Regions from separate parts of the Limnospira sp. genome, predicted to be linked through region 3. Evidence: riboswitches for the same ligand, from Rfam matches in the RefSeq annotation. Region 3 holds a riboswitch; each other region holds the start of a gene.
The links. A riboswitch is a leader RNA that binds a small molecule or an ion and turns the genes downstream of it on or off. The one in region 3 is predicted to bind cobalamin.

Region 1 (4,698 bases), on a different contig from region 3:
GCTGTTGGGTTTCAATCAGCACCGGGATAATACTCTGTTCGAGTTGTTGTTGAACCAAAAACTTTGGCTAGAATAAAGATGCTGACTGATGCAATTCCTCAATTGTTCGTTTTTGAACCATAGATGATTAAACAGTTTTTCTGTCAGAATTTGCGAACCATTGATCAAATGTGGGTATCCAAAGGTAAACCTATCATGACTTAGAGAGTGAACTAGATGGGGAATACCTGGGGGACGCAATATGGTATTAGGAGGAGAAGGTGGGATGGAGACGAGACGGAAAGTAGCGTAAAGTGTGGTTGTATTGGGGCTATTTTGGCGACGCTGTGAATTTTACTACTGTTTAAATAAGGACGATCGCATTATTAAAATCACCAAAATTGATAAGATTTCTACCTGTTTAACGCCATGGTTTCTGACTGCAAAGAAGTGGCTATTTGTTCTTGATTAAGACTACGACCAATAAACACCAGTTGAGTTTGGCGAGGTTCGTCGGCTTTCCAGGGGCGATCGAAGAAGGTATCAAATCGGTTTCCGACTCCTTGAACTACCATCCGCATGGGTTTATTTGCTACGGCTATAAAACCTTTGATGCGGTAGATTTCCCACTGCTGGGCGATCGCTTTTAATTGATTAACTAAACTGGCGGAGTCCTTAACTGGATCTAAGACTAAATGCACAGCATTGATATCATCATCGTGTTCGTGTTCTTCTTCCTGGTCATGGTGACTAGGGCGACTGTCCAGATGGTCTTCTACCGCTGCATTAAAGCCTAATAATATGTCAGGGTAAATTTTCCCTTGCTGACAGGAAACCACCTGCACTCCTGGGGTTAACTCCTGTTTTAGCCATTGTTGAACCCGGTTTTGAGACTCTCGATCAATGCGATCGCCTTTCGTCAAAAGTACCAAATCAGCACAAGCTAACTGGTCTTCAAATAACTCCTCGATTGGTGTTTCATGTTCCAAAGTTTCATCCGCTTGACGCTGCTTTTCTAAAGCCTCTAAATCTCCCACCAGTTGACCATTGGCTAGGGCTTCACTATCAACTACCGTAATCACACCATCTACCGTCGCTTTCGTGCGAATTTCCGGCCATCGGAAGGCTTGAACCAGTGGCTTTGGTAAAGCCAAACCAGAGGTTTCTATTAATATCGAATCAATCGCATCTTGGCGTTTAAGTAGTTCTTGCATAGTCGGCAAAAACTCTTCCTGGACGGTGCAACACAGACAACCATTCGCTAATTCGATGATATTAGTTTCCGTTTCTTCTTCGTCACAAACTTGGCAAGATTTGAGGATTTCGCCATCAATACCTACTTCGCCAAATTCATTGACTAATACCGCGATCCGACGACCTTGGTTATTTTGCAGTAAATGGCGGATCAGGGTGGTTTTTCCAGCCCCTAAAAATCCGGTGATAATGGTTACAGGAATTTTATGCACGGTTTTTTGACTCCTCCGAAATTATAGCGATTTGCTATCTATAAATGTTGAGATTTTCCTAGAGTTTAGATGGGCGATCGCTATGATATTTAGATTGTGAAAATACTAAATCAACCATCATCCATACCTCGCAGATGAATCAACAATAGGTTACTTATCGGCGGGCATTCTGACTGAGAGACTAACAGAGTCCCATCACAGTCGCGGGACAGCGCCGGACTTACACCGGACTTTCCCCCTTTCCTCTAAGGGCTGATTTCCCTTAGAACCGATATCGGGAATATCTTATCACAGGTTGGGCGAATTCGGGGAAAAACCAAAAAAGTCCCTGCTTATTTCTAAACAGGGACGGTTTGTTATTAGTGAATAGGGAGAGATAGGTAAATTTGATGACTTAGACTAAGTTAGTGAAAATCAAAGCCCCAATAGCGCCACTAACGGCGATCGCCATCAGTAAATTTGTAAAAAACCTGCCGTATTCTGCATTATAACCAAGGGCTTTGTCTTCCTGACCACCTGTGAAGAATAAAGACCAGGCTTGGTTAGCTGTAATTACTTCTGAGGTACTGTTAAAGTCCGGTCGAAAGATTACAGGTCCGATTAAGTATTTGTTAGGAAAGTTAAAATCTGTTTTCATACAAGTCTCCGAAATGCTACTGAATTATAGGTTGACAAAATCTGGGTTTTACAGGCTAGTTAACCAGCCAATTACACCATGTCCGGTTAATGCTTCTAAGGCTAGGGCGGATATAAACCCGATCATAGCTAGTCGTCCGTTGAGTTTCTCTGCGTATTTGTTGAAACCGAATTGTTGCGCTTCCTCTACATATACTTGGGGTTCGATCGCGTAAACATTTGCGCGTCCACCTTCTTCCATAATTTGTCCACGAACCATAGTATTTTTGCCTCTCTGACTTCTTGTAAACAAATGTAACACACTGCAAACAAATATTGCAAGGGGTTGACAAAATTAATTTTTGTAGTATAATTTTGTGCTTTTTCCAAACAAGGGGGTTTATTAAAAATTTATTAACAATGGGATTTTTACTTAGTTACATGGTATTAATTAAAATTAATTCTCAATTAGCTCAACAGAGAGCCAATAGATTATGGACAATGATAACTACTGTGCCGATGTATCCGTGAACGGCTTTGATGGTGGCTCAAGCTGGTCAGGATTTACTTACCTCAAAGACAACACTGGTCATGCTCGCACCATAAGTGAATCACCAGAATCATTGGTTGTAGTGGGCGAATCATCAATTCCGGGAACCTTTGCTTTGTCCGAGGCGAAGGTAGGCGATCGCTTATATATAGTTGCTCTCAATTGTGCCGGAGGCAATACCCGTCTAATGGGGATGGGGTTAATGCCAGGTGTAGAATTAAATGTCATTAGTTCCACAACCAGTGGATCAGTGATTATCGCCCTAGGCGACCATCGCTTAGGACTGGGGGCAGATATGGCTGAGAATATTCAGGTCGCCACAGAAAACCTCACCCAGTCGAAAAGGAAACTCTCATCAATGAATAAGACTAATGTTGTGCAGTTGCGCCATGCGGCGATCGGTTCTCGGTTGCGGGTGGTTGGTTATGACCCCGCCGCCCGTAGCTACAAACGGAAATTATTAGCCATGGGATTAACTCCAGGGGTGGAATTTACAGTCAAACGCCACGCACCTTTAGGAGACCCAACCCAAATTGAGGTCAGGGGATTTAACCTGAGTTTACGCAAAGACGAAGCAGATGCCCTCCAGGTGGCATTGATCAACCCATCCTAAAGGAGGAACAAAATTGTGAGTCAGTCTATGGAACTGAACCGCCAAACCGATAATAAGGCTGCGATGTCCTGTATTGCTTTGGTGGGAAACCCTAACTGTGGGAAAACGACCCTATTTAATGCTTTAACTGGTAGTAATCAGCGGGTAGGTAACTGGCCCGGAGTTACCGTAGAAAGGAAAGAGGGAAGCTATCGTTATCAAAACCAGGCCATCAAGGTGATTGACCTGCCAGGGGTTTACTCTCTGGACGTGGAAGATGCCAGCACTGGATTAGATGAACAGGTAGCGCGAGACTATTTACTATCGGGTGAAGCCACCTTAATTATCAATATCGTAGATGCGTCCAACCTAGAGCGAAATCTGTATCTAACCACCCAACTGCTGGAAATGGGTTTGCCGATCGCGATCGCCCTGAATATGATAGATATAGCCCAGCAGCGGCAAATTACCATTGATGCCCAACAATTAGGCGATCGCTTAGGCTGTCCGGTAATTCCCATGAGTGCTAGTTCTGGGCGAGGGGTAGAACAACTGCGGGAAATTGTCCGAGATGCCATACTTATGGCAGACCGCCCCCAAGCTAAAGTCGCCTATCCAGCCCTTATCGAAGCCGCCCTCAATGAAATTACCGAATCTATAGCCCAACAATATAACTACTTACCCCCAGACTATCGTTGGCAAAGTCTCAGTTTATTGCAATATGACGATCGCCAAAGTTTGGTTAATCAAGATGTCGTTAAGCAAATTGCCACCCACCGCCACCGCATACACCAAACCCTGGGAGAAGATATCGACTTATTGATTGCTGATGCGCGCTATAGCTGGATTCATCAGATGTTACAGGGTATCACACAGCGATCGGACCTAGTACAACAGCACGTTTCCGATCACATTGATCAGGTAGTCCTCAGTCGCGCCTGGGGTATACCCATTTTTTTGGTAGTCATGTACCTGATGTTCCTGATTTCCATTAACTTTGGCGGCGCATTTATCGACTTTTTTGAGATCGCCTTTGGTACCGTATTTGTAGATGGCATGGCTCATGGCCTTGAGCAAATTAACGCCCCCGGTTGGTTAATCGGTACTCTAGCCGAAGGAGTTGGCGGCGGTATCCAAACCACTGCTACATTTATCCCCCAAATTGGCTTAATGTTTATCTGTCTAGCCATCTTAGAAGACTCTGGCTATCTCGCCCGCGCCGCCTTTGTTATGGATCGGTTTATGCGGTTTATGGGGCTTCCGGGTAAGTCTTTTGTGCCAATGATGGTCGGTTTTGGCTGCAATATTCCCGGTATTATGGCAACCCGGACTTTAGAAAATCCTCGCGATCGCCTAATGACCGTCTTAATGAATCCCTTTATGTCCTGTGGGGCGCGCCTGCCAGTTTATGCCCTGTTTGTAGCCGCATTTTTCCCCAGAAACGGACAAAATATCGTTTTCTTGCTTTACATCATCGGGATTTTAGCAGCCGTGTT
Region 2 (4,698 bases), on a different contig from region 3:
GGTGGCCAAATTAGCGCGATGTTTGGGTTCTTTTTTACGGAGGGACCTGTTCATAATTATGATCATGCTAAAAAGTCTGATTTGGCGAAGTTTGGTCGCTTCCATCGAGGTATGTTAGAACGGGGTATTTATTTGGCTCCTTCACAATTTGAGGCTGGTTTTACTTCTTTTGTGCATACTGAGGAAGATATTGATCAAACTCTGGCGGCGGCGCGGGAAGTTTTATCTGGTCTGTAGATAATTCTGACAGTCAAGAACTGGGTTTTTTATGGAATTGATGGTTAAGTCTGTCTGGAATTCCCATAGAAAACCTGGTTTTTGCTGGGGTTTATCGGGCTAATCTTAACCTATTAATTTGGATGAGTAATTACTGTAAAAAAATCTTGATTTTGGGAGGAACGGCGGAAGCGACAGCCCTATATGATAGGGTTCAAACTATGGCGAATATAGAGGCGATCGCTTCTTTTGCGGGTCGCACTCAACAGCCAGTTACCCCGAAAGACCCGGCGGCTTTTCGGATTGGGGGTTTTGGCGGTGTTCAGGGTTTAATCGACTATTTAAAACAACAAAAAATTGATATTTTAATTGATGTTACCCACCCCTTTGCTGCCCAAATTTCTGACCATGCGGCTATAGCAGCTAATGAATGTGGAATTAAACGGTTAATGGTTGTCCGTCCGGCTTGGGAAAAAGTCCCCGGCGATAACTGGGTTGAGGTGGATAGTCACTCACAGGCTACTATGGTTTTATCAGGGTTAGCTGAACGGGTATTTTTAACTATTGGTCGTCAGGAACTTTCCGCCTATGCTGAACTAAAAGATATCTGGTTTTTAATGCGGATGATTGACCCACCTCAGCCGAATTTACCTATACCTAGGGGGGAATTATTGTTACAAAGGGGGCCGTTTTCGGTGGTAGATGAACTGTCAATTTTACGGGAATATCAACTGGGTGCAATTGTTAGTAAAAATAGCGGCGGTGATGCTACCTACGCCAAAATTGTGGCGGCGCGAGAGTTGAAATTACCTGTGGTTATGGTGCAACGTCCTCCCATTCCTATGGGGGAAACAGTGGCTGATATTGAGTCGGCGATCGCTTGGTTACACCAACAATAAACCGCCTTTTTAGTTATGGTTTCAGCACTGACCATTGAGTGACAGTAGCTAAGGGTTTCCAGCCTAAAAAATTGCCAATGGCTGCAGTTCTTTCAATGCCAATTCGGGTAAGTTCCCCCCCTAATTTATTATGCCATTGTAACAGAAGTAACTCACTCTCAACTGTGACTGTATTAGCCACTAGACGACCTCCCGATCGCAATTTTTTCCAACAGGTTTCTAATAGACCTGGGGTGGTAATACCACCACCAATAAAAATGGCATCAGGGGAAGGTAAATTAATTAATGATTCGGGTGCTTTTCCGGCTATTATTTGCAGGTCTGGAGTCCCTAAAGCTGTGGCATTATCAGCAATATATTCTAAGCGTCTGGGATGCTGTTCTATGGCGATACTTTGACAACGGCGATCACTTCTCATCCACTCAATACCAATGGACCCACAACCTGCACCGACATCCCATAAAAGTTGTCCCGGTAGGGGAGATAATCGACTGAGAGTAATCGCTCGGACCTCCTGTTTAGTTAACTGTCCGTCGTGGTGGTAGGCGCTGTCAGGAAGTCCCGGGAAACTAGGGGAAAAGTTAACGGGATTAGAACTAATACACTCTACGGCGATCGCATTTAAATCAGCCACTTCGTCAACATCCCAAGAGGAAGCGATACCCGAAATTTGTCTCTCTTTTTTGCCTCCCAAATGTTCCAACACCACGATTAAACTATCACCAAATCCTTGATGTGTTAGGAGTTCAGCCACGGCGGCGGGAGTGCGACGATTAGCACTTAAAATTAACAGACGCGCACCCCCATAAATTACCCGATTTAATAAAGCCAGGGGACGACCACATAAACTCAGGGTTTCTACATCGGTTACAGACCAACCCAAACGACTACAAATTAGGCTAAATGTAGAGGGAGAAGGAATTATAGTAATTTCCTCAAGGGGTAGGCGACGGGTAAGGGTAACGCCAATACCATACCACATCGGATCGCCACTAGCTAAAACACAGACGGGTTGACCACGGCGGCGGATAATTTCTGCGATCGACTCATCCAGAGGAGAAGTCCAGAGGAGTTTTTCTCGTTTATCCTCCGGGGGTAACATTGCTAAATGACGTTGACCACCGACAACTACTGAAGCCATAGATAAAAGCGATCGCGCCGTGGCGCTTAACCCTTCTAACCCATCTTCCCCAATTCCTACAATTGATAACCATTTGTGGGAAAAATCCCTGCTGACCATGATTTATAGTTAAAATACCAGTATTCATGATATAGTATTTGGGCTTGTCGTTGGGAAAGTTCGGTGAGATTCCGACACTGTGCCGCAACTGTAATACAATTTTCTGAGTCAGAATGCCAACTACAAGTTATTGATGAGTTGTCAAAATCAGCTAATTTTGCGGCTCATTCTCTGCGTCGCATGGAGAAACAAATCACCATGAATTGGTTAGTTAAAGCAAATGTTTGTCCGGGTCTATTTTATGGAACCCACGCCCAGGATGGTTTTTTAATCCGCATTCGGACTCCGGGCGGATTAATTAATAGTAAACAGGGTAAATTATTGGGTTATTTATTAACGGAGTGGGGAGGGACGCTACAAGTAACTAATCGCGCTAATTTACAAATTCGGGGAGTGCAAAAACCACCAACTAGCGCCGTTTTTGAGATGCTGAAAAAATTAAATTTAGCTGCTCAACATCCCCACATAGACCACCTACGCAATATTATGGGTAGTCCGACGGCGGGAATTGATAGCCAGGAGTTAATTGATACTAGTCCCCTGATTAAAGCCCTGGATAATCTGATTCAAAATCACCCGTTAATTGGCGAACTTAGTCCTAAGTTTAGCATCGGAGTTGATGGGGGGGGGACTGTGGGAATTGGTATCCGTTCTCCGGTGGCTTGGGAACATCGATATAATGAGATTCAGCTTAATGCGATCTCGGTAGATGATGGGAATAATAGCATTAATTTTCAGTTGGCGATCGCCGGAGATAAAAAGCTATATAATACCCAACTTGTCATCACGCCAGAACAATGTTTATCTGTAGTCGCTACCCTTATTAATGTCTATGGGGAGTATGTCCGAAACAACCCCTTAGATACCGGGAAAAAGCCTCGGATGAAACAGCTAATTGACCATCTAGGATTAGATACATATATCCAGCAAGTCAACAGCCAACTAACCCAGCCCTTGCCGATATTGTCCGCTGAACCTACCCCCAGCCAACCCTATCATCATTTAGGAATTTATCCCCAAAAAAACGCCGAATTGTGTTATATTGGGATATCATTACACCTAGGACAAATTAATGCACAACAATGGTTAGGATTAGTAGAACTTTCAGAAACCTTTGGTAATGCCGAGTTAAGATTAACCCCTTGGCAAACAATTATAATGCCAGATATTCCCCATCAACAAATCAGCCAATTATTGCCGAAACTATCTTTATTAGGCTTCGCGGAAATTGAGTCAAATCAAGTGGCGATCGCTGCTTGTGGTGGTAAGCCTGGCTGTGCCGCATCACTTACCCACACTCAAACTCACGCTTCCCAATTAGCAGAATATCTCCACCAGCGATTAAATTTAGATACTCCTATTAATATTCATGTAACTGGTTGCCCTAAATTTTGCGCTCAACCCAGTCCCGCAGAAATCACCCTTTTAGGGCATACAATTAATCAAAATGGGAAAACTATCGAAGGCTACCAAGTGTATCTTGGGGATGGTGAACAATCCTTAAAACAAAAAATTTTTGAGGGAGTATTTACCGAAATACCCGAATTTTTAGCCAATTTTTTGACCCAAAATCGCCCACTTAATTAATCACTAATTACCTGCAAATTTGCTGATGATAGACTACCTGCGTGACGGCAACCAAATATATCAGAAATCCTTTGGAATAATTCGGGATGAAACCAACTTTCAAGGTTTATCAGATGATTTATCTCATGTAGCAGTTAGGTTAATTCATGCCTGCGGAATGACGGATATTATCGGAGATTTACAAGCCTCAGAAAATGCCGTTAAAGTCGGACGGGAGGCACTACAACAGGGAAAAGCCATCTTTTGTGATGCCATGATGGTGGCTAGGGGAATTACTAAAAAACGCTTACCTAAAAATAACCCGATTATTTGTACCCTAAATCATCCAGATGTCCCTAATATCGCTCGCCAGATTGATAATACTCGGTCGGCGGCAGCATTGGAGTTATGGGGGGATAATTTACAAGGCGCAGTGGTAGCCATTGGTAATGCACCGACTGCCCTCTTTCACCTGCTGGAAATGTTGGATGATGGTTTAGTGAAACCTGCACTGATTTTAGGGTTTCCGGTCGGCTTTGTCGGCGCGGCAGAGTCGAAACTTGAATTGGCATCTAATAGCCGTGGTATTCCATTTATGACACTCCATGGGCGGCGCGGTGGGAGTGCGATCGCAGCGGCGGCAGTAAATGCGTTAGCAAAGGAAAATGAATTATGACTAAATTAGGGCGACTTTATGGGTTGGGAATTGGTCCGGGAGATCCGGAATTACTAACTTTAAAAGCACATCGTATTTTAACAACTGTTCCCGTCATTGCC
Region 3 (4,698 bases):
AAAAACAAGAGTTGTGGCTGCAACACCATTATATCAGCAATTGACACCCTTTTTTTCTGCCCCAAACTCAGATAATTAATCGGGAAATCCGCCAAACCCACTAAATCAAATTCAGCCAAAATTTGGCGCACCCGTTGAGCAATTTCTGAGGTAGATAAACCCAAATTACACAAGCCATAGGAAATATCTTCTGACACGGTAGTTGCTACTAACTGCTGTTCAGGATTTGGGAACACTAAACCCACCTTTTGGCGCAATTGATTCAACCATCGCCGTTTATATTGTAGCGGTTGACCTCGCCAACTAATCACCCCGGACTGAGGACGATATAACCCATTAGCTAATCGAAATAAGGTAGTTTTTCCGCAGCCATTACGTCCAATGACAGCATAACGCTGATATCTACCAAATTGACAAGTGATATTTTCCAGAGTTGGCTGCTGACTACCGGGGTAAGTATACTGAACATTATCAAATTCTAGTAACTCAAATTCCGATGACATACAACCATCCAATAATCACCAATAATAGTAGACAACCACAACATCCTTCCCAGGTATATCGAGGGTTGGATTGATGGCGAGAAACCGACCAAACCCGCAACTCTCCGTTAAACCCCCGCGCGGTTAATCCTAAACAAATTTGTCGATAATTTTCTAGGGTTTGTTGGAGTAGTTGACTGGTGACAATTCCTAAACTGCGGATTGTAGTTTTCCAGTCACCATAACCGATACGAACCTGTTGAGCGATTAATAATTGACTAGCGGTTTCAGTTAACATAAAAATAAACCGATACATTAACATTAATAGTTCTGTGATTAAACTGGGACAGCCAATCTTACGGAAAATTCTAATGATTTCGACGAAGGGGGTAGTGAGTAAAAGAAAATACATACAGGAGCTTAAAACTAGGGAGCGAGTTAGTAGAAAACCAGCTTGTTGCATTCCTTGATTACTGAAATATATCAAGATATTACCTAGGTTAAATTCCCAGATAATATCAGTTTTAATTAATTCAATATTAGCTGAATTAACCACCCCCAATAGTAAGGCGGGAATGCTAGTTAACCAAAAACTGAAGGGGATGGCTTGCAATTTCAGATAAATTCCTAGGGGAATTTTAGCGTAAATCACGACCCAAATTGTCACCCAAATGGTGATCAATATTTGCAGGAGGGGGGGAGCCGCCAAACTGAGACAAAACAGGATGGCGGCAAAGGCTAACTTATGTTCTGAGGGTAAATACCTTAACCGATTGGTATAGGCGATCGCATCAATTTGATGGTACATTTAGGATGAGCGATTTTTGCCTTGTTTACGGCCTTTATATAAGCCAATCACATAGCCGACGATACCCGCACCAATAGCAGCTTGAGAAACAAATAACAGGCTCTCAATTTCGCCACTGGGAACTTCTAAGATAGGTTCAAACCAGGGTTGATAATTGGGTTGAATTTCGCCGATGAGATTTTCGGCTTGTTCATCGGCTCCCTCATAATCTCCTCGGATAAAAATTAGCGGCGTTACCGATAAAATAACGACAGCTAAAATCATCCACAAATTGCCATTTTTTACAGGTTTATCAGAAGTTGGTGTCATGATTTTACTTAGCTATTAGCTTTCCCAATTTTCAAGGTTTGCAGTTCTTCTGAGGCGTAGGACTCTAACCAATTCCAAACTACCAGCGTTAATAGTCCCTCACTAATTGATAGGGGAATTTGAGTGACTGCAAAAATCCCCGCAAATTTGATAAAGGAAGCCATAACCCCCCCAGAAGCAGCCGGAAAAGCTACGGCTAACTGTATGGAGGTAATTAAATAAGTGGCTAAACTTCCCAAGGCTGCTGCGAAGAAAATACCTAACTTTTGTTGGTTAAATTGGCAGAATAGTTGATAAATGCCATAGGCAACCCAAGGGCCGACAATCGCCATAGAAAATACATTAGCTCCCAAGGTAGTTAAACCGCCGTGAGCGAGTAATACGGCTTGGAAAAGTAGGACTAAACTGCCTAAAACTGTCATCACTGACGGTCCGAATAAAACCACTCCTAATCCGGTTCCGGTGGGGTGAGAACAACTCCCTGTAACTGAGGGGATTTTTAGAGCTGACAGGACAAACGTAAAGGCTCCTGCTAGGGCAATTAATAGCTTTAGTTCGGGGTTGTTTCGGGTAATTTTGGTGAGTTTTTGAAAACCAATAACCCAGAAAGGGATGATTAACACCCACCAAAAAATTGCCCAGGTAATAGGTAAAAAACCTTCCATAATGTGCATTGCTTGAGCTGGAGTGGCTGCACCTATTACCAAATAAAATGTTAACCCAATCATGGCGATTAGGTGTATCATTCGATGATTTTTGCTCATCTGTACCTCGCAGATTTGTGAGTGAGAAATAACTATAGGCGGGCATCCTGACTCACAGATGGGGTGGACAAATTAGCCGGAAATCTGATTACAGTTGCGGGACAGCGCCGGATTTACACCGAACTTTCCCCATTACTCCTAGTGGCTGTTCCCCACTAGAACCTATAGTTGGCGCTATTGTATCATGTGTAGGTCAACAGTGAACCAAGCTGGCAAATATTTAATTAAGTTTGCTCTCGCCTGGCCCAATATTGTTGGACGGCTTGGACGTTATACCAATTTAAAAAAATCCGAGAAATTTCTAAGGCTAATTGAGGCTGACCACGATTAATTAACCACTGTAAAAAATGCGCCATGGTCCTTTCATTGAGTTGACCTCTTAGGGATAAAATGCCCCAGAGTATCCGATGCAAAATGGTCATTTGAATCATCATTTTGACTGACCAGGTAGGATGTTTTTGATAGAAAACTACCCCCATTCTGCCTCTTTGTTTTTCTTTTTCAATTAGGGCGGGTATTTGGTCTAAGTTAAAGGGGGGATGCCAATGATATCCGACGGCGGCGGGGCATTTGATTAATTTTAAGCCTAATTTTTTTAGCCTAACTCCTAGTTCCAGGTCTTCCCAACCATAAAGCTGAAATTTAGGGTCAAATAATCCGGCTTCGATTAGCCAATGGCGGGCGATCGCCACATTTCCGGTGGCAAAATAAGCGGCAGAAAAATCGGTGATTTTATAGGGTTCTGTGGTGGGATTTTCAAAATTGCAGGTATTCACAACTCGACCATAGGTAAAGATGCGATCGCTTTTTTGAGAGTTGGCAATTAAGGCGGTAGCGTGAGCGGCAAGAAAGCTATCAGTTACCACCAAATCACTATCGATAAAAACAATCAGATCTCCCCTCGCCTGTTCAACTCCCAAATTTCGCGCCGCCGCTGGTCCCTGGTGGTCTTGCTGGTAGATGCGAAGATGGGGAAATTCGAGGGTGTTAGTTCCCAACCATTCCACAGTCCCATCAGTGGAACCATCATCGACTAACACCACCTCATAGCCAGTCACGGCGGCGCTATAGGTTTGATTTTCCAATGCTCTCAGACACTTCTGTAAAATCGGCAAACGGTTATAGGTAGGGATAACAACGCTAAAAAACATATATTTTCTGGGACAGTTGGCGATGCTCTGCAACTATAACCTAATTGTTACAGCCTTACTTTTCAATGGTGGCGATTGGGGTGATAATGAAATGTTTGTTGATCTAGGAGCTTTGGTAGATTATGGGTCGCGCTGAAAAAGCTGTACTTGCCTACTCTGGTGGTGTAGATACCTCTGTCTGTATTCCTTATCTCAAAAATGAGTTTGGGGTAGCTGAAGTAATTACTGTGGCGGTTGACTTGGGACAAGGTGATGAACTAGGACCAGTGAAACAAAAGGCCCTCGACTCTGGCGCGAGTGAGTCTTTAGTGATTGATGTACAACAGCGATTTGTACAGGAGTTTGCTTTTCCGGCTATTCAAGCTAATGCTTTGTATGAGAACCGCTACCCCCTGGCTACGGCTTTAGCACGTCCTTTGATTGCTCAGGTTTTGGTGGAAGTTGCCGAAAAATACGGAGCAGATGCGATCGCTCACGGTTGCACGGGAAAAGGCAATGATCAGGTCCGCTTTGATGTCTCTATCGGCGCTCTCAACCCTAATATTAAGATTTTAGCTCCGGCTAGGGAATGGGGTATGAGTCGGGAAGAGACGATCGCTTATGGGGAAAAATTTGGCATTTCCTTCCCCGTTAAAAAGTCTTCCCCCTACAGTCTCGATCGCAACTTGCTTGGTATGGCGATCGAAGCTGGACCTCTGGAAGACCCCTGGGTTGAACCCCCAGAGGATGTCTATGGGATGACTAAAGCGATCGCTGATACTCCTGACCAGCCAGAATATTTAGAAATTGGCTTTCAATCTGGCATTCCTGTTAGCCTCAATGGGGAAGCACTCAACGGCGTTGACCTCATCTCTCGCTTAAATGCGATCGCCGGAAACCACGGTATCGGACGCATTGATATGATCGAGAATCGTTTGGTAGGTATTAAATCTCGGGAAGTTTACGAATCCCCTGCCATGGTTGTACTCATTCAGGCTCACCGAGATCTTGAAAGTCTGGTTCTCACTTCTGATGTCACCCGCTATAAACGCGGTATTGAGGAAACCTATAGCCAAATTGTCTATAATGGCCTCTGGTTTAGTCCCCTCAAAGGTGCGATCGATGCCTTTATCAAACAAACTCAAGAACGGGTCAGCGGCACTGTACGGGTCAAACTGTTTAAAGGCAATTGCAACATTGTCGGT

Region 1: it holds a riboswitch for cobalamin, as region 3 does, so the genes downstream of both, cobW (cobalamin biosynthesis protein CobW) here and ACTIE0_RS18590 (energy-coupling factor ABC transporter permease) in region 3, are expected to answer to the same signal.
Region 2: it holds a riboswitch for cobalamin, as region 3 does, so the genes downstream of both, cobG (precorrin-3B synthase) here and ACTIE0_RS18590 (energy-coupling factor ABC transporter permease) in region 3, are expected to answer to the same signal.

Annotation. Positions count from the first base shown of each region.
Region 1 is NZ_JBIMLI010000013.1:36,776-41,473, reverse strand. It holds gene ACTIE0_RS04140 (DpnII family type II restriction endonuclease) at 1-58, opposite strand, end outside; gene cobW (cobalamin biosynthesis protein CobW) at 393-1,445, opposite strand; cobalamin riboswitch at 1,588-1,733, opposite strand; gene ACTIE0_RS04130 (hypothetical protein) at 1,840-2,082, opposite strand; gene ACTIE0_RS04125 (chlorophyll a/b-binding protein) at 2,131-2,340, opposite strand; gene ACTIE0_RS04120 (ferrous iron transport protein A) at 2,555-3,223, shown strand; gene feoB (Fe(2+) transporter permease subunit FeoB) at 3,251-4,698, shown strand, end outside.
Region 2 is NZ_JBIMLI010000004.1:51,062-55,759, reverse strand. It holds gene hemL (glutamate-1-semialdehyde 2,1-aminomutase) at 1-237, shown strand, start outside; gene ACTIE0_RS01530 (cobalt-precorrin-6A reductase) at 360-1,115, shown strand; gene ACTIE0_RS01525 (bifunctional cobalt-precorrin-7 (C(5))-methyltransferase/cobalt-precorrin-6B (C(15))-methyltransferase) at 1,129-2,355, opposite strand; adenosylcobalamin-variant (AdoCbl-variant) riboswitch at 2,399-2,482, shown strand; gene cobG (precorrin-3B synthase) at 2,494-3,942, shown strand; gene ACTIE0_RS01515 (precorrin-8X methylmutase) at 3,968-4,597, shown strand; gene cobI (precorrin-2 C(20)-methyltransferase) at 4,594-4,698, shown strand, end outside.
Region 3 is NZ_JBIMLI010000127.1:255-4,952, reverse strand. It holds gene ACTIE0_RS18605 (energy-coupling factor ABC transporter ATP-binding protein) at 1-503, opposite strand, end outside; gene cbiQ (cobalt ECF transporter T component CbiQ) at 487-1,290, opposite strand; gene ACTIE0_RS18595 (energy-coupling factor ABC transporter substrate-binding protein) at 1,291-1,599, opposite strand; gene ACTIE0_RS18590 (energy-coupling factor ABC transporter permease) at 1,608-2,363, opposite strand; cobalamin riboswitch at 2,384-2,544, opposite strand; gene ACTIE0_RS18585 (glycosyltransferase family 2 protein) at 2,588-3,514, opposite strand; gene ACTIE0_RS18580 (argininosuccinate synthase) at 3,637-4,698, shown strand, end outside.